Regions from separate parts of the Pseudoalteromonas sp. CR1 genome, predicted to be linked through region 1. Evidence: predicted binding sites of a transcription regulator. Region 1 holds the regulator's gene; each other region holds the start of a gene.
What was found. Region 1 encodes FliA, which starts transcription of late flagellar genes. Its sites were predicted from a motif close to CTAAAGNTNNNNNNNNNNNNGCCGATA; they were not measured.

Region 1 (6,357 bases):
TTGCAAGAAACCGTTAGACACTTTAAGAAAGTGCAGTTAAGTGGTTGTATATTCACCAAATTAGACGAATCTTTAAGTTTAGGTGAGATTATTAGTATTGCGATTCAAAATCGCCTTCCAATAGGGTATCTTACTAACGGTCAACGAGTACCAGAAGATATTCGAGTTGCAAATGCTGAAAAACTAGTTAAAAAGGCTGAGCAACTCTATTTAAAAAGAGCAAAAGCACAACATTCAAGGCACCAAGCAGTGGCGCCAAGCACAGTAGGGATGTATGATTAACACAGTATTAGATCAAGCAAGTGGCCTGCGCAAAATGAGTCAAAACAATAACAACGGCGTAAAAGTTATCGCTGTCACTGGCGGTAAAGGTGGAGTAGGAAAAACAAATGTTTCTCTTAATACTGCAATTGCATTAGGCCAGCAAGGTAACAGAGTATTGGTTCTTGATGCCGATTTAGGCTTAGCAAACTGTGACGTTATGCTAGGGCTGCGTGTTGAACGTAACTTATCACATGTTTTATCTGGTGAATGCGAACTTGATGAAATTCTAGTTGAAGGCCCCGCAGGTATTAAAATTGTACCCGCGACGTCGGGTTCTCAAAGTATGGTTGAATTGTCGCCTTCAGAGCATGCGGGACTCATCAGAGCTTTTAGCGAATTAAATACAGAATTTGATATTTTAATTGTAGATACTGCAGCAGGTATTTCTGACATGGTGCTGAGTTTTTCCCGCGCAGCACAAGATGTCATGGTTGTTGTATGCGACGAGCCCACATCAATAACAGATGCCTACGCGCTGATAAAAGTATTGAGCCGTGAGCATGGTGTATATAAATTTAAAATTGTTGCAAATATGGTCCGCAGCATGCGTGAAGGGCAAGAGCTATTTGCTAAACTTTCCAAAGTAACCGATCGTTTTTTAGATGTATCAATGGACTTGGTTGCAACGGTTCCCTACGACGAAAATATGCGTAAGGCAACACGCCGTCAAAAAGTTATTGTAGAACTTTTTCCAAATTCGCCTGCGGCACTGGCGTTTCAAGCGCTAGCAACAAAAGCAGTTAAATGGCCAATACCTAACCAACCATCGGGTCATCTGGAGTTTTTCATAGAGAAACTAGTAAACGGCTAATTATGACAACATTGGTGAATAAAGTTATGGGATATCAATCAGCACAAAATTTAAATGTGATTGTTGAAAAACATGCATCACTCGTCAAAAAAGTGGCATGTCACCTTATAGCGCGTTTACCTGCCAGCGTTCAGCTGGACGATTTAATACAATCAGGCATGATTGGCCTGATTGAAGCATCTAAGAGCTTTGATGCAACCAAAGGCGCCAGCTTTGAAACTTTTGCAGGGATTCGTATTCGTGGCGCAATGCTTGACGAAATGCGACGCGGCGATTGGGCACCCCGTTCGGTGCATCGCAAAAGCCGTTTGGTGGCTGAAACAATTGCTTTTTTAGAAAAAAGCTTAAGCCGTGAGCCTACAGATATAGAAGTTGCTGAAAAACTTGAAATTTCGTTAAATGAGTACCATCATATCTTAAACGATGTAAATGCAAGTAAAGTACTAGGTATAGAAGACCTTGGTGTCGACGAGGATGTCATCAGTCCAGTTGATCAAGATTTAGCGCTAGACAAACCGTTTAATAACGTTAAAAATGAGCGGTTTAATGAGTCTTTATTAGGTGCGATAAAATCTTTGCCAGAGCGAGATGCAATGGTGCTGTCTTTGTACTATAACGATGAAATGAATTTAAAAGAAATAGGGCATATACTCGATGTAAGCGAATCGCGTGTAAGTCAAATACATGGTCAGGCGATGATTAAGCTCAAAGCTAAAATCAATGACTGGATAAATTAGTAGTAAGTAAACAAGGTTAAGACCTCACTGGGGGATGTTTTGGATAAAAACATGAAAATTCTGGTTGTTGACGATTTTTCAACAATGAGACGTATTATTAAAAATCTGTTGCGTGACTTAGGTTTCACTAATGTTCAAGAAGCAGACGATGGGTCAACCGCTTTGCCAATGCTACAAAATCAAGTATTTGATTTTGTTGTTACCGATTGGAATATGCCAGGAATGCAGGGTATAGACCTACTAAGAGCAATACGTGCGGATGATAAGCTTAAACACATTCCGGTATTGATGGTAACGGCTGAAGCTAAAAAAGAACAAATTATAGCGGCAGCACAGGCAGGTGTTAATGGTTATATTGTTAAGCCATTTACTGCTGGAACACTCAAAACTAAATTAGAAAAAGTATTTGAACGTTTAGGCTAATGATAGGGGGAGAGGCTTATGTCAGCACTTGCTGCGCCTCAAATAACTTTAGAACAAGCTCGTCAGCTCGTTGTTTATCTAGAAAACGGTGAGCAAGACAAAGCCAATCAGTTAATTTTAGATACTGCTTCTAAGGAGCAATCTGAAATATTTGCTGAAGTTGGAAAGTTAACCCGTCAATTGCATGAAGCTTTAAAAAGCTTCGAGCTAGACACTCGCTTAACTGACTTAACTACCGATGCGATTCCAGATGCAAAAAAACGGCTTAATTATGTTATAGAAATGACAGAAAATGCCGCAAATAAAACAATGGATGCTGTTGAGGCTAGCCTACCAATTGCTCAGCAGTTGGCGGATGAGATATCTCATATCAAACCGACATGGGATCGCCTAATGAATCGAGAGATTGAGTTAGGAGAGTTTAAATCGTTATGCCACAGCATTGATAAGTTTATGAACAAATCTCATCATAAAACCGATGAGCTGCAAAGTTTGATGACAAATGTACTTATGGCGCAAGACTATCAAGATTTAACCGGGCAAGTTATTCGCCGGGTTATTGAGCTTGTTAGAGAAGTCGAAGAAAGTTTGATCCATCTTTTGACTGCCTTTGCTGATCAAAACGACGGTAAAGCCGAAAAAATAGAACAACAAAAAACAAATGAACCATTAGACGAACAAACTTTAGCAGGTCCAGAAGGCCCTATTATTGATAAAGAATCACGTAATGATGTTGTATCTGATCAAGATGAAGTCGATGATCTTTTATCAAGTTTGGGCTTCTAAGAGGAGAGTAACTGCATGTTTGAAGTCGATGAAGATATTTTACAAGACTTTCTTGTAGAGGCAGGAGAAATCCTAGAGCTTTTATCTGAACAGTTAGTTGAGCTGGAAAACAATCCAGAAGACACCGAATTACTCAATGCCATATTTAGAGGGTTTCACACTGTAAAAGGTGGTGCTGGGTTTTTAGCCATGACGGAGTTAGTTGACGCATGTCATGGTGCAGAAAATGTATTCGATTTACTCAGACAGGGTGTACGAACAGTTAACTCTGAGTTAATGGATGTGATTTTGCAGGCACTCGACACTATTAACGAGATGTTTGCTACCATTCAAAACCGCGATAAACCTGAGCCTGCCGATCCCGAACTACTTGAAGTTCTTCACAAACTGGGCTTGCCTCCAACAGAGGAAGAGCTTGCTGGTGAATCTCCATTTGACACGGCAGATGAGCCTCAACATGAAGCTTTAGAAACGCCTGCGGCAGAAGAAACTTCATCAGCAGATGAAGAAGACCCATTTGCCTTTGATGAGTTATTTAGCGGCGGTTCAGCTGCGCAAAGCGATGAAGAAACTCAGATAGATGAAATAACAGAAGATGAATTCGAAAACCTACTCGACGAGCTACACGGGAAAGGTCAAAGCCCAATAGCTGAAAGTTCGCCAAGTAGCAGTGATGTCAGTGGAGACATTACAGATGATGAGTTTGATAATCTACTTGATGAACTCCATGGCGTTGGAAGTTTTGGCGCTGTTGCCGCTAGTGAGCCTGCAAAAGAGCAACCAGCAAGTAATAATCCAGTAGAAAATACTGCAACGGCATCAACAAATACATCGGCAAGTAATACTAGCGATGATGAAATTAGTGATGATGAATTTGAGGCTTTACTAGATGAACTTCATGGCACCGGCGCCCCTAAATCAATAGAGAGTCCTGCAGCTTCAGAGTCTAAGCCAGCGCCAAAACCCGCGGCTAAGGTAAGTGAGCCTGTTAAAAAGCCTGAACCTGTAAAAGCTGCTGCGCCAAAACCAGTGCAAAAGCCTGCAGAAAAACCGGTAGCAAAAGCAGCGCCTGCTCCAGCGCCTGCAGCTGTGAAAAAACCAGCTCCTCCTCAAGCAGAAACAACAGTCCGAGTTGACACAAAACGCCTAGACCAAATAATGAATATGGTGGGTGAGCTTGTACTTGTTCGTAACAGGTTGGTAAGTTTAGCAACAAACTCAGAAAGTGAAGCAATGGGTAAAGCCATTTCTAACTTAGATGTTGTGACGGCTGATATCCAAGGCGCAGTAATGCAAACGCGAATGCAGCCAATTAAAAAGGTATTTGGCCGCTTCCCTCGCGTTGTTCGTGACTTAGCACGAAGCTTAAATAAAGATATTAGTTTACAGCTTGTTGGTGAAGAAACTGATTTAGATAAAAACTTGGTTGAGGCACTTGCAGATCCACTTGTTCACTTAGTTAGAAACTCAGTTGACCACGGAATAGAGATGCCAGCAGCTCGTGAAGCAGCTGGCAAACCTAGAACGGGTAATGTCACGCTTTCAGCTTCGCAAGAAGGCGACCATATCTTGTTAACTATCAAAGATGATGGTGCGGGTATGGATGCTGAGAAGCTCAAAAAAATTGCAATCAGTAAAGGCGTTTTAGATCACGATCAAGCGAGCCGTTTATCAGATACCGAAGCGTACAATTTAATATTTGCACCAGGATTTTCTACTAAGGAAGAGATCTCTGATATTTCAGGGCGTGGTGTGGGTATGGATGTTGTAAAAACTAAAATCACTCAACTTAATGGCTCAGTGAGTATTCAGTCAGAGCTAGGTGTTGGTACAATTTTAGAAATTAAAGTACCGCTAACACTTGCCATATTACCTACCTTAATGGTTGTAGTTGGTGAACAAACATTTGCACTACCATTGGCTGGTGTTAGTGAAATATTTCACTTAGATTTAACCAAAACAAATGTAGTTGATGGTCAACTAACGATCATTGTACGTAAAAAAGCAATACCGCTGTTTTATCTTGAGCATTGGTTAGTTAAAGGAGCAGATCGTACTCAGCGCAAAGCTCAAGGCCATGTTGTTATTGTTCAAATAGGTACTCAGCAGGTTGGTTTTGTCGTTGACTCCTTAATAGGGCAAGAAGAAGTTGTAATAAAGCCCCTTGATGCACTTCTTCAAGGCACTCCTGGTATGGCAGGTGCAACTATTACGTCAGATGGTGGAATTGCACTTATTTTAGATGTTCCCAATATGTTAAAACACTACGCAGGCTAAATCATAAAGCAGGCACACAATTAAGTGTGCCTGCATAGAAATTTAATAAGAGAGTTAAATGGCCGTAAAAGTTTTAGTTGTTGACGATTCAAGCTTTTTTCGTCGCAGAGTAAGCGAAATTCTTGAGCAAGACAGCGACATACAAGTAATTGGATTTGCCATAAATGGCAGAGAAGCTGTTGAAAAAACGGCCCAACTGCGTCCTGATATGATCACAATGGATGTAGAAATGCCAGTGCTTGATGGTATTAGCGCGGTTAAAGAAATAATGGCCAGCAATCCTACACCAATTTTAATGTTTTCTTCTTTGACCCGTGCTGGCGCAACAGCCACACTCGATGCTCTTGATGCGGGGGCGATGGACTTTCTGCCTAAAAAGTTTGAAGACATAGCACGTAATAATGAAGATGCCATAAAGCTTCTCCAAGCTAAAGTTAAAGAAATTGGCAATAGACGCATTCCCAGAACTTTTAAGCCAGTGTCGTATTCTAAACCCGCAACGCGTGCGGTACCTCAAAGAAGTAGCACATCTTCCATCAGGCAACCGGACAGAAGTTTTCAGCGTTCAACCCCTGAACCATCATTAACCAAAACACAGAGCTCCCTTCCTTCTCGTGCCAGTGGAAAGCAATATAGATTAGTCGCAATTGGTACGTCTACAGGTGGCCCAGTTGCTTTACAAAATGTGCTTACGCAATTACCAGCTAATTTCCCGCATCCTATTTTACTCATTCAGCATATGCCCGCTGCTTTTACACCGGCATTTGCAGCTCGCTTAAATGGTTTGTGCAAAATAAAAGTAAAAGAAGCGCAACAAGGTGACCGGTTAGACCCAGGTACCGCTTATTTGGCGCCTGGCGGTCAACAAATGATGGTTGAAGGACGAGGTGGTTCAAAAACATTGCGTGTTTTTGAAGATAATAGCGAGCGAATTACTTATAAGCCTAGCGTCGATGTAACGTTTGCAAGTGTAGCTAAGGCTTTTCAAGGCGATGTATT
Region 2 (6,357 bases), on a different contig from region 1:
TGACAAGTTCTGGCGAAAAACGGCTAAGCATTCTAGCTGGGTGTTGTTTTCTTTGTATACCTCTATTTCGTTTGTTGGTTACTTTACACCGATAAGAGAGCTACTCCCTGATTTTATAACCTTTAATGTTGGCGGTTATGCACTAGTAAGTATTTTAGTGTTTGCTGTGTGCACTTATGGTAACGCCGGCTGGATGCGCGAAATTATGTGTTTGCATATTTGCCCTTACTCGCGTTTTCAGTCGGCAATGTTTGACAAAGATACCTACACAGTAACCTATGATGAAAGCCGAGGTGAAAGCCGTGGTCCTCGCTCACGCAAGGTCGCCCATGAAGATTTAGAAATTGGCGACTGTATTGACTGTAACTTATGTGTACAAGTGTGTCCTACAGGTATTGATATAAGAAATGGCTTACAAGCTGAGTGCATTAATTGTGGTGCGTGTATTGATGCGTGTGACGGCGTAATGGATAAAATGGAGTATCCGCGCGGTTTAATTTCATATACCACAGAACGTAACCTTGAAACGCCAGAAAATAAAACCAACCCTTTACGAGCTAAAATTATTGGTTATACGGTCATATTGGTGCTGCTTACTGGCGCACTTGTTACAAATATTGCACTGCGTAAACCTATGGACTTTGATATTATCCGTGACCGAAATCAGCTATATCGTGTCGACTTTAATGGCTTGGTTGAAAACACATATACCTTAAAGGTAATCAATAAGGCGCAGTATGAGCAAACCTTTAATATTAAAGTTATAGGGCTAGAAAATTTTAAATACATAGGTAAGCAGGTATTCACGGTTCAAGCAGGGCAATCTCACAATGAACCTTTGTCACTCGTTATGGATCCTTATGATTTAAAATTGCCTATAACAGAGTTTAATTTTGTGCTGTCACCAGTTAACGAACCGGATGAAACGATATCGCAATCGAGTAATTTTTTTAGAGCGCGATAAGTCGCACTTTCTAATTCGGTGCATATAGCCAATAACAAAAGCGGGTTTAGCCCGCTTTTAATTTATATAAGAAGAGTATGAGCAAATTTAGCTTTATAGATTTAACCCCAGATTTAATACTCGATGCGATAGAAACCATAGGCATTTATCCTGAGTCTGGGCTATTAGCGCTTAACAGTTATGAAAATAGAGTTTATCAATTCAAGGCCGAAGACGGTCTTCGTTACGTCGTAAAGTTTTATCGTCCCGAGCGCTGGAGTAAAGCACAAATTCAAGAAGAACATGACTTTGCTTTTGAATTGGCTGACGCTGAAGTACCCGTTGTAGCCCCTGTTTTACATAACGGACAAAGCTTGTTTGAACACCAGGGTTATATGTTTGTGGTTTTTCCAAGTGTGGGTGGGCGATTATTTGAAGTAGATAATTTAGATCAGCTTGATGTTATGGGACGTTTGATTGGTCGAATGCACCAAGTAGCTAAAACAAAACCATTTACTTACAGACCAACAATAAGCTGTGGTGAGTATTTACATACAGCTAAAGTTCATCTTCAAAAAAGTAACTTAGTGCCAATGGGATTAAGCACTGCTTTTTATACTATTTTAGATTTGGTAATTGAGCAGACACAAAAGCAGTATCAAGAAACAAATAGTATTCGCTTACATGGAGATTGCCACGCAGGCAATATATTATGGGCTGGCGATGCGTTAATGTTCGTAGATTTAGACGATAGTCGCCAGGGACCTGCGATTCAAGATTTATGGATGATGCTAAGTGGCGACAGGCCAACGCAACTGTTACAGTTAGACACCTTAGTTGGGGCGTATGAAGAATTCTGTGATTTTGACCACGCTCAACTCAAATTAATTGAACCGCTGCGAGCAATGCGTATTATTCATTACATGGGATGGGTGGCAAAAAGGTGGAGCGATCCTGCTTTCGTGCGGAACTTTTCATGGTTTGCTGATGACAAATACTGGGAGCAACAAATTTTAGCGCTTAAAGAACAACTTGCAGCTCTGCAAGAACCGCCGTTAAAATTATTGCCGTAATTTATTATTTAATGACAAGTACAACGAGATACTAATGCTTAAAAAATTAAAACTGAGCCTACTTCTTTTATGTTTACCATTTGCAGCCTTTGCTGCACAGTTTGAGGCTAATAACCAATACACTATTATTAAAACTGAAAAAAGCACAACACCCCAAGTAACAGAGTTCTTTTCATTTTATTGTCCGCACTGTTTTAAATTTGAACCAGTGGCTAAAGCAATTGAAAAAAAACTGCCGGAAGGTACTGAGTTTGTTAAAAGCCACGTTAACTTTTTAGGTGGTGTATCTCCACAAGCACAAAGTAACTTAAGCTTTGCTTACTTAATTGCCAAACAACAAGGCCAAGCACAAAATATAGCTGACCAAATTTTTAGAAGCATTCATATTCAAGGTGTGCCTTTAACAGAAGTTAAAGATCTTAAAAAGCTGTTGGAAGTTAACGGGATAGATAGCGACACTTTTGACCAAGCTATTGCAAGCATGCCAATTATTGCCGCAGAACAAGCAATGCAAGACAAACAAAATAAATATTCAAAATTAGGTGCATTAACTGGCGTACCTACTTTTATCGTTAACGATAAATACAAAATCAACATTAACACCATAAAAAACCAACAAGAACTTGATGAGTTAATTGCGTTTTTATTAGCATTATAAATTTTGGAGTATAAGTATGATTAAACTACTTAAAGCAGGGTTACTTGCATTAGTATTACCACTGGCAGCAACGAGCTTTGCGGCGACCTATGAAGAAGGCGTTCATTACGATGTTATTTCTGAACGCGCTACTAAAAAGCCAGAAGTAAAAGAGTTTTTCTCTTTTTACTGCCCGGCGTGTAATAACTACGAGTCATTGATCAGCGAATTTAAGCCTAAACTTGATAAAAATGTTAAGTTTAAAAAGAGTCACGTTGACTTTGTGGGTGTTCGTAACCCAGAAAACCAACAAATGATGAGCCAAGCATTAGCCACTGCAGAAGTACTTCCGCAAAAAGAAAAAATTATTGCAGCTATTTTTAATCATATTCACACAAAACGCGCTAAATTTAACGAATTAGCTGACGTAAAAGATGTGTTCGTTGCGCAAGGTGTTGATGGCGATAAATTTGATAAGTTATTTAAAAGCTTTTCGGTTCGTACATTAAGCTCTAAGATGAAACGCGACCAAGAGTACTTTAAAGAAAAAGGCGCCCTTCGTGGTGTTCCAACATTTATTGTAAACGGTAAGTATAAATTAAACTTAGGCCGTGAATCAGGTGTTACGGCACCTGAAGATATCAGCAAGTTAATTAATTACTTGGCAAGTAAGTAAAAGAATACAAAAAAGCTCCTTTATAGGAGCTTTTTTGTGCCTATAAGTTTTTACTCACCGTTATTTTTTCTGCAAATACACACCTGATTCTATATGATGTGTATAAGGGAACTGATCAAATATCGCAAAGCGCTTGACGTTATGAGTACGCGTTAAATGATCTAGATCGCGTTCCAGTGTGTCAGGGTTGCACGATATGTAAATAATATTTTCGTAGTTAGCCACTAAATCACAGGTCAATTCATCCATACCAGCGCGTGGCGGGTCGACTAAGATGGTTTGGCAATTGTAACTTTTTAAATCAATGCCATCTAGACGAGAAAAAGTACGTTCTCCATTCATCGCTTGAGTAAACTCTTCGCTCGACATACGTATAATATCGAGATTATCTACATTGTTCTTCTCGATATTGTATTGAGCAGAGTAAACAGATGACTTAGATATCTCAGTTGCTAGTACTTTATTAAAAGAGCCAGCTAGTGCAATAGAAAAGTTACCATTACCGCAGTAAAGCTCTAGTAAATCATTTTTAAGTGGTTTACATAAACCTTGTGCCCACTCAAGCATGCTTATATTTACTTTCGCATTAGGTTGCGTAAAGCTATTCTCTACTTGTTGGTAAACGAGTTCTTGGCCATTTACAGTTAATCGCTCTGTTACAAAGTCATCACCTAGCATTTCTTTTTGCTTACGTGCTCGGCCAATAAAGTCTATCTTATATTTTTCACTCAGCTTTGCCTTAAGCGCTTTAATTTCACGTAGCCATTCATCATCAAGCGGCTTGTGGTAAAGCAAGCTCACTAAAATTTCACCGCTGAGTGTAGACAGGTAATCTATTTGAAAAAGCTTTCGGCGTAAAACCTCACATGGCTTAAGGTTTTCAACCATTACTTGCATTATTTCACCAACAAGCGGTGCTGCAGGGTCAAACGTATCCACGCGTATTTTTTCTTTAGTTTGCTGATCGAACATTATATGAAACAGATCGTCTCCATCATGCCATACTCTAAACTCGGCACGTTGGCGGTAGTTAATTGGCTCCGAGCTAAACACTTCTAGCTGCTCCACACCAAAACGTTGAAACTGTGAAGTTATACGCTGTTCTTTTTCACTTAACTGCGCTTGGTACTGTGTGGTATCTATTTTAATAACTGCCATTCGCGTTATTGCCTTATCTAAGATCTGTTTATCGGCGCTATTGTAGGGAGCGGTTCGCATTTGTCTAGTTTTGGCAAGAATAAATGATGTTTTTTTACGCGGTTTACTTTAGTTTTTTATGCTCTGGCCGATAATAAAGTACGCACGCTCAGGAGACGAATCATGAAAATAGGCAACTATGGGTTTATACCAAGCCAGAATATAAACAAATTCAATAACAAAGCTGATGTACAACAACCTACCATCACGTCTCCGCAAGACAGTTATCAGCAACGAGGCAAAGAGTTGGCTGCTAAAGTCTTAGGCGATAAAATGGCAGAGCAGCTTGGTTTACCTGTTCAAGAAAAAAAGGCAGAAAAACCCCTTTTTGATTTTGAAGAAATTGTTAAAAATGTACTCGACTTTGTCACTGGCGCCGTTAATAAAGCAAAAGCTGATGGTGCCGATGACGATAAATTAAAAGGTATGTTAAGTGATGCCCGTAAGGGGGTTCAAATAGGTATTGATGACGCTGTTGATGAGCTCAAAGAGTCTGGCGTGCTAAACGATGAAACCCAAGAGGGGATCAATAAATCAAAAGAAGGCATTTTCAATGGCCTTGATGAGTTTGAAGATAATTTGTTCAACCCAATGCCCGCCAGTGTGGGGGTAACACAAGCACAGTATGCCAGTTTAAGTAATAATGCTCAGTACAGCTTTACAACCGCAGAAGGCGATGAAGTAACAATTAGTTTTGCCGATGCGTTTAAATCTCAGTCTGCTAGCAGTTATCAACGTGGTAAGGGAGGAGAGGCATTCGTAAGTGAATCATCACAATCGAGGGAGCTTTCATTTTCAATGTCAGTTAACGGCGACCTTAATGATAAAGAGCAAGAAGCAATTAATGAGTTGATGGAAAACCTACAAAACGTAAGTAAAACTTTTTTTAGCGGTGATTTAGATCAGGCATTTGAAGAAGCGCAAGAGCTTAGTTTAGGCAATGAGCAACTAGTTGCATTTTCAATGGACCTACGACAAACCAAAACGGTTGCTGCAATAAAAGGTTATGAAGAAAATAAACCGGCCCCAGAAAAAGTAATTGCAGATAAAATAGCGCCTTTTAATGATGATCTACGAGAGGCATTTTCTAAAGCCTCCGAGTTAGATATTCAAAATCAGTTATCAGGCATCATGCAATGGCTCAATGAGGACCAAAGTGAGATCGATAAGCTGGTTGATTATACAAAAGCTATGTTTGAAAACCTTAATAAGTTAAATAGCGCGGCAAAGCAAACAGCTGACGAGGTTTAGCCTTAACCTTAAACTACTTTCTTTTGCAAAAATCACATGGCAAACTGCCGTTCTAATCTAATTATAGGAACGGTCGTTTGTCAGCGCATATAATGGTTTTTGATTCAGGGATTGGTGGCACAACAGTACTTGAACATATAAAGCAACGTATCCCGAATGCTCAATATAGCTATTTCATGGATAATGCTTTCTTACCTTATGGGGCTCAGACACAACAAACAATCATTAATCGTTTGTGTTCGCTTATTCATTTTATTAAGTTAAACAAGCTAAACGTCGATTTAATTGTTATAGCGTGCAACACGGCATCTACGTCTGCATTAAGTGCCGTACGCAAAATTACAGATATACCCATTGTTGGTGTTGTACCAGCGATAAAACCCGCAGCAGAATTAACTCATTCAAACCACATTGCTTTACTGGCAACACCAGCCACAATAGCGAGCTCGTATACAAAAACACTAATAGCACAGCATGCCAGTAATGTAATCGTTAACTTATATAGTAGTGTTGAGTTGGTAAACCTTGCGGAACAGCTTTTTTTCAATGACTGCTTAGATACAATTAAATTGCATGCCGT
Region 3 (6,357 bases), on a different contig from region 1:
TACTTTTGGCAAAGTACGCGATACGCTTTGCTTAAACTGTGTGCCAGATAGGTCACCTTGTTGGTCGTAGTTTGTTTGTAATAAGCTAACTTCAGATAAAAATGACCATGCGTATTGATCGTAATCAAACCGCGCTTTTGGCTCAATATGAACTCGTGTTGCTTGATCTATGATTGCTGAGCTATTGGTAAAATGGCTCAACTCGCCAGACACGCTAAAATCAAAATGCTCAAATTTCCAAGGTGCTGTTTGTGTAAAGCTAATTTGTGGGATCGCTGTGTACGACTCTAAGTGGTCACCCAGCACCTCAAAGTTTTGTACTTTTATATCGGTCCGCCATGTGTCACCTAAATGGGTCAGTACGCCGGTACGATAAAGTTGAGTGTCAGTTTTACTCGCATAACTTGATTCTAAATCAGTAATGTAGTTATCGTCGCTTACATTGGTAACGTCTACACTTGCTCGCCAGTTTTCATTAAAGTAACTTTTTTGCTGCCAATGGAACATGTAGCGCTCATCAAGCGCTGGTTCTGAGTCATCTTTGTTTAGATATTCTATTCCTATTAGGCCTTCATGTTGCTTGGTTAAGTATCTAAACTCGGTTTGTAACTGTAAACCTTTGTTAGCCATATAACGAGGCGTGATAGTGGCATCTAAGTTAGGTGCAATATTCCAATAGTAAGGAGTAATGGTTTCTAAACCATACTTGTCTGAGCTTGAAATACTAGGCGTGAGTAATCCCGACTTACGGCGCTCGTCTAATGGAAAAGTAAAATAAGGTAAATATAAAACAGGGGTATCTAAAATTCGCAGTATGGCATTGTGAGTTTCGCCCCAGCCTTGTTCGCGAGATAAGTTAATCTCGTCGGCTTCAATTTCCCAAGCTGGCGTTTCTCCCGGACAAGCAGTAAAGCTTGCATTCATCAGTACTAAGCCAGAATCGTTTATAGTGAGCTTTTCAGCACCACCTTTGCCTTGTTGTTCTGTAAGCTTGTAATCAGCACCTAGTAAGCTTATTTCTGAATTATTTAAATCGGCATTTAAACCAGAGCTATTTACGTTACTTACAGCATCGCGATATACAATTGGGCCAGTGGCATTAAGTAAACCACGTTGCTTGTCTATCAATGCAGTTTGTGCGGACAAACTCATATTAACGGTGTTAATATCAACATTGCCGCTAAATTCGGCACTTTGAGTACCAAGGAGTTCTACATCATCAGCTTTAATGTCAACATTACCAAGCTTAATGCCAGGTAGCGGTTGCCAAGCTCTGGTTTGCATTGAAGTGCCACAAAGTTTGTGTGTCAGTTCAGTTTCGGCAAGCGATGGTGCGCTAACTACGCTTAGCATCAAAATGCCCCAGGTTTTGCTCATTTATTGACCCTAATGCTGTGTGTATAAATATAATTTACACATAATAAAGGAAAATAATGGCAAATACAGTAATTGACCTAATTAACTTAGTTAAAAATAGATATCTTATAAAATGACACGCTTTGATAATTTACAACAGTTCATAATGGCCCACTTTGGCAAACAGCCAGATACACTTGAGGCCATAACCGGAGATGCAAGCTTTAGGCGTTATTTTCGCTTAACAATTAATAATCAGCACTTTATTGTAATGGACTCCGATCCACTAAAGGTCAATAACGCACCGTACTTATTTTTGAACCAAGTTTTTACCGACCAAGGCTTTTTGTTACCGCATATTATTAAAAGTGATGAACAACAAGGGTTTTTTATTTTAACTGATTTAGGCAGCACACACTTAGCCGACATGCTTAATGATGCAAATAGAACCGGTTACTACACACAGTTAATAAGTTTATCAGCCAAGTGGGCAAAAACGCCTGAAGCCTCAGATATGTTGGCCTATGGTAAAGACTTTATAGCGCTTGAATTATCGATATTTAGCCAATGGTTAGTAAAAGATTTTATTGCTGAAAACGTTGATAAAAATCAGCTTAAAATGTGGGAGTCGAGCTGCGATCTACTCACTAAAGCCATGCTTGAACAGCCCACAGTAACAGTGCATCGCGACTATCATAGCCGTAATATTATGCACAGCAATTCGCAGTGGGCGATAATAGATTACCAAGACACCGTGCGCGGGCCGCTTTGTTACGATTTAGTTTCGTTATTACGCGATTGCTATTTTAAGCTACCTGATGATGAGCTCGCTCAACTATTAGTATTTGGTTATAACGAATTTAAACGTCAAGGCTTAGTCGCTAACACGTCGTTTGAGCAATTTAAAGTTTGGTTTGACTTAACCGGTTTACAGCGTCATTTAAAAGCCGCTGGTATATTTTGCCGGCTGTATTTACGTGATGGTAAAACAGGTTATTTAGCTAATATTTTGCCCACCCTTGAGTATATTACAGAAATTGCTGCACGTTACCCTGAGCTCAATGCGCTCGGTGATTGGGTTAAAAATACAATAGCGCCAAAAGTGATTAAAAAATTAGAGCAGGTAAGCTTATGAAAGCCATGATTCTAGCTGCAGGACGTGGGCAGCGTATGATGCCGCTCACTCACGCTATGCCTAAGCCTATGCTTAAAGTGCAAAATAAACCATTAATAGAGCACCATGTTAATAATTTGAAGGCCGCAGGTATTACCGACATAGTGATAAATCTTGCATGGCAAGGTGATAAAATTAAAGCGTACTTCAAAGATGGTAGTCAATTTGGTGTAAGTATTGTGTATAGCCAAGAGGTTGAAGGCGGCCTTGAAACCGCAGGGGGAATTATTCAAGCACTTCCCTTATTAGGTGAATCGTTTATTGTGATTAATGGCGATGTATTTACCGATTACGATGTAAGCTCACTTATGCAATTGCATTTGCAGCCAGGAGAGGCGCATTTGGTGCTTATTGAAAATCCACCTCATAATCCTGATGGCGATTTTGCATTGAGTCATTTATCGCCTGAGAGTCCAAAGTATACGTTCTCGGGTATTAGCCGTTATCAGGCTGATTTTTTTAATGGTTTAGAGCCAGGCATTCTTCCACTTGGGCCGTTACTACGAGAAAAACTAAGCAAACACTTAGTGTCAACAGAGCTTTATATTGGTAGTTGGGACGACATAGGCACACCAGCGCGTTTAACGGCATTAAATGAGCGCTTGGCGCAGGCCGACACATAATTAATAGGAGTAGCAGTTTACATGTGGGGAAAAATACTCGGATTTTGTTTTGGCTTTATGTTTGGCAAAATTTTTGGTGCTATTTTAGGTCTATATCTAGGGCATTTATTTGATAAAAGTTTAAAAAATAATTTTGATAAAGCAGGTGGCTTTTCAAGTTTATTTAATGGTGACGATGTTCATCAACGCCAAGCGTTATTTTTTTCCAGCTGCTTTGCAGTGATGGGCCATATTGCAAAGTCTAACGGCCGAGTAAGCGAAGTACATATAAAAGCCGCCAGCTTATTTATGGATGAAATGGGCTTAAAAGGCGAAGAGCGCCGCGAAGCTCAGCATGCGTTTCAGGCGGGTAAGCAAAGTGACTTTTCATTAAAAGAAACCGTTCATGATTTTAAAGAACGTTTTGCTAAGCGTCATGATTTACTGCAATTATTTTTAGAAATACAAATTCAAATGGCGTTTTCTGATGGCATTTTGGCTGAGCAAGAAAAGCAATTACTGAGTGAAGTAAGTAAACAGCTAGGCATTTCTAAAACTCATTTTGCGTTTGTGCTTAAACGCTATCAAGCTGAGTTTAATTTTAGAAAACAGCAACAGCGTTATCAACAGCAGCAAGGGCAAAGTAGCAGTTATAAAGAAGGTTCAGGCCATCATGTGCCACCTAATAACAACATGAATCGTACTCAAGCGCTTGGGCTTTTAGGGCTTAACGAAGGAGCAACAGAGCGAGAAGTAAAAGTAGCTTACCGTAAGTTAATGGCGCAACACCACCCAGATAAATTAGTATCGCAAGGTTTACCAAAGCATATGATGGAATTAGCCGTTAAAAAAAGCCAAGATATTCAAGCGGCCTATGAATATTTAAAAAAGGCGGCGTAAAAAGCCGTCTATTTCTTTTGTTAGCCGAGCATGTTGTTGCGGCTGATCACGAAGCCCAAATAATTGGCGCTGGCGGTAGTCGAATTTAGCGTTTCGGTTAACCCAGCGCTGGCGATTCTTTAGGTTAATTAAAATATCGCGATTGTCGCCGGCGTAATAAATATCTAAAAGGGCAGGCGTAACAAGAGACGTTGTTTGGTTTAGGCTTTTATTGCGTTTTGCATTGGGTAAATAGCTACTTAAACTAATAAACGCATCCACGCGTTCTTGCGGAAAATCTGCATAATATTCAGTCAATACCCCTGCACTGGTGCCTTGGGCAATAATAACAATATTGCTAGGCTCTTCCATCGCTGTTTGGTAAAGGGCTTTGTAGCGCGCCAGTAAATTTAATTTGTAGTTGTCGAGTACTTCATCACTGACGGCTTCAATAGCATCCACATGGTGAGGCGCTTCATTTTTACTTGAAACATTAGGCTGCTCTGATTCACTGTTGGCTTGACTCTCTGTTTCAGTGGCAGTGCTTGGTGCTGTTTCTGCGGCCGTCTCTGCTATTTTACTCGCTTGCCAATCAATATCAGGGGTGGTCATCGCATAGGTGGTGTAGCCTAAATTGTTAAGCTCCTTGCGTAAGTAACTCATTCCTGAATTATTGGTAGGGGTTGATTGCCAGTCGGGGATCAGTAATACAGTCCCTCTAAAATCAGCACTCATGTATTCACTGTGCAAACTTAAAAACTCAGTTTCACCTGCCAATAAGGTTTTCACTTCATCGCTGGGTAGAAGGCGTTTAATATCGCTATTTTCAACACTCGAAAAAGAAGGCGGAGCAATATGTTCAGCGGCAGTTGCAGGCATTACTAAAATGGCCACGCAGCTATATGCCATGTAACACAAAGTCTTTTTAATTAATTGCAAAAACACCATAACACGCTCAGCTAGTGGTCATTAGTTAGGTATCGGCATGTTTAACTAAAAGTTTAACCCTTTGCTAAGTAATTGAGCCCGTTAAAACTCGGGTTCTGCTTCGAAGGTCATTATTTGCTCGGTGACTGGGTGTTTTAGTTGCAACATTTGTGCGTGAAGTTGTAAACGCGGAGCGGCTGCAAGCGCCTCTGTGTGGGCATAGAGTCTGTCACCTAGAATAGGATGGCCAAGGCTTAGCATATGTACACGTAATTGATGTGAACGACCAGTAATAGGAGTGAGCTCTACGCGAGTGGCGCTTTCTTCTCGTTCAAGTATTTTATAGTGAGTGAGCGATGGCTTACCATTTTCATGATCCACCATTTGCTTTGGGCGATTAGGCCAGTCGCAAATAAGTGGCAAGTCAACAGAACCATTGTCTTGTTCAAGTTGCCCAAATACGCGAGCAATATACCGCTTAGCAGTTTCACGTTCTTGAAACTGCATGCTTAAATGCCTATGGGCAGCTTTATTCATAGCAAGGCAAAGTATGCCGGAAGTTGCCATATCAAGGCGGTGAACAATTCGTGCGGTTGGAAACACGCGATTCACTCGGTTAATTAAGCTGTCGGCATGTTTAGGATCTTTACCAGGTACGGTCAATAATTCGCTGGGTTTATTAACAATGAGCAAGTCGTCGTCTTGAAAAAGTATGGTTAAATACGGGTTCATTGGGGGATTGTAATTAACTAACACGGCCGACCTTAATGATTTTGAAGGGCACTATTTTAGGGGAGCAAGGGCAAAGGCTCAAGGAAAACATTGATAGTCTGTACAAAGGCTTCTAATTTATATGCATTTTTTGAATATAAAAAAGCGCGGTATAAATACCGCGCTTTATTAAGCTGTCATTTTTACTAACGACTGACAGCTATAAACTTAAAGCTCAAAAACCCCTAGTGAGAAACAACTATTAAGCGAATTGCATCTAGTTGTAACTGCGCTTTTTCAATGTGCGTAGTCAACTCGCTGCGCTGCTTATCAAAGAAAGTAATTTCTTCTTGGCGAATATTCGGGTTAATTTGTTTAAGGGCTTCTAAACGAGATTGTTCTTCAATTAGCGTGCTTTGCATTTTAGCTAGCGACGCTGCACGAATAACATCGAGTTTTTCTTGTGCCATGTCTTTTGCAGTCGTGATCATTGGGTGAATTGCGCTTTGCAATGCACCTGCCAGTTTACTTGCTGTTTGACGACCGACGGCTGAAAGCTGTTGGTTAAACCCGTCAAATGCGACGTTTTCGCCTAAGTTATTGCTGGCTTTATCAAGTAATATACGAATAGGCGTAGGGGGTAAAAAGCGGCCCACTTGCAATACTTTAGGCGCCATTGCTTCGGCAACAAATATCAACTCAACAAAA

Region 2: a site for FliA is predicted at 4,594-4,620, ahead of KZZ04_RS18060 (DUF5610 domain-containing protein). Genes of this name have one in related genera too.
Region 3: a site for FliA is predicted at 4,990-5,016, ahead of KZZ04_RS07835 (DUF3530 family protein). Genes of this name have one in related genera too.

Annotation. Positions count from the first base shown of each region.
Region 1 covers NZ_JAHXRM010000001.1:456,934-463,290, forward strand. Annotated here, with positions in the region: gene flhF (flagellar biosynthesis protein FlhF) at 1-282, shown strand, start outside; gene KZZ04_RS02140 (MinD/ParA family protein) at 275-1,135, shown strand; gene KZZ04_RS02145 (RNA polymerase sigma factor FliA) at 1,162-1,872, shown strand; gene cheY (chemotaxis response regulator CheY) at 1,912-2,295, shown strand; gene KZZ04_RS02155 (protein phosphatase CheZ) at 2,314-3,081, shown strand; gene KZZ04_RS02160 (chemotaxis protein CheA) at 3,097-5,358, shown strand; gene KZZ04_RS02165 (chemotaxis response regulator protein-glutamate methylesterase) at 5,417-6,357, shown strand, end outside.
Region 2 covers NZ_JAHXRM010000030.1:1,159-7,515, reverse strand. Annotated here, with positions in the region: gene ccoG (cytochrome c oxidase accessory protein CcoG) at 1-964, shown strand, start outside; gene KZZ04_RS18080 (serine/threonine protein kinase) at 1,042-2,016, shown strand; gene KZZ04_RS18075 (thiol:disulfide interchange protein DsbA/DsbL) at 2,051-2,674, shown strand; gene KZZ04_RS18070 (thiol:disulfide interchange protein DsbA/DsbL) at 2,691-3,329, shown strand; gene trmA (tRNA (uridine(54)-C5)-methyltransferase TrmA) at 3,390-4,487, opposite strand; gene KZZ04_RS18060 (DUF5610 domain-containing protein) at 4,650-5,777, shown strand; gene murI (glutamate racemase) at 5,855-6,357, shown strand, end outside.
Region 3 covers NZ_JAHXRM010000006.1:166,133-172,489, reverse strand. Annotated here, with positions in the region: gene lptD (LPS assembly protein LptD) at 1-1,377, opposite strand, end outside; gene KZZ04_RS07850 (aminoglycoside phosphotransferase family protein) at 1,490-2,491, shown strand; gene murU (N-acetylmuramate alpha-1-phosphate uridylyltransferase MurU) at 2,488-3,153, shown strand; gene djlA (co-chaperone DjlA) at 3,175-4,032, shown strand; gene KZZ04_RS07835 (DUF3530 family protein) at 4,015-4,920, opposite strand; gene rluA (bifunctional tRNA pseudouridine(32) synthase/23S rRNA pseudouridine(746) synthase RluA) at 5,041-5,694, opposite strand; gene rapA (RNA polymerase-associated protein RapA) at 5,895-6,357, opposite strand, start outside.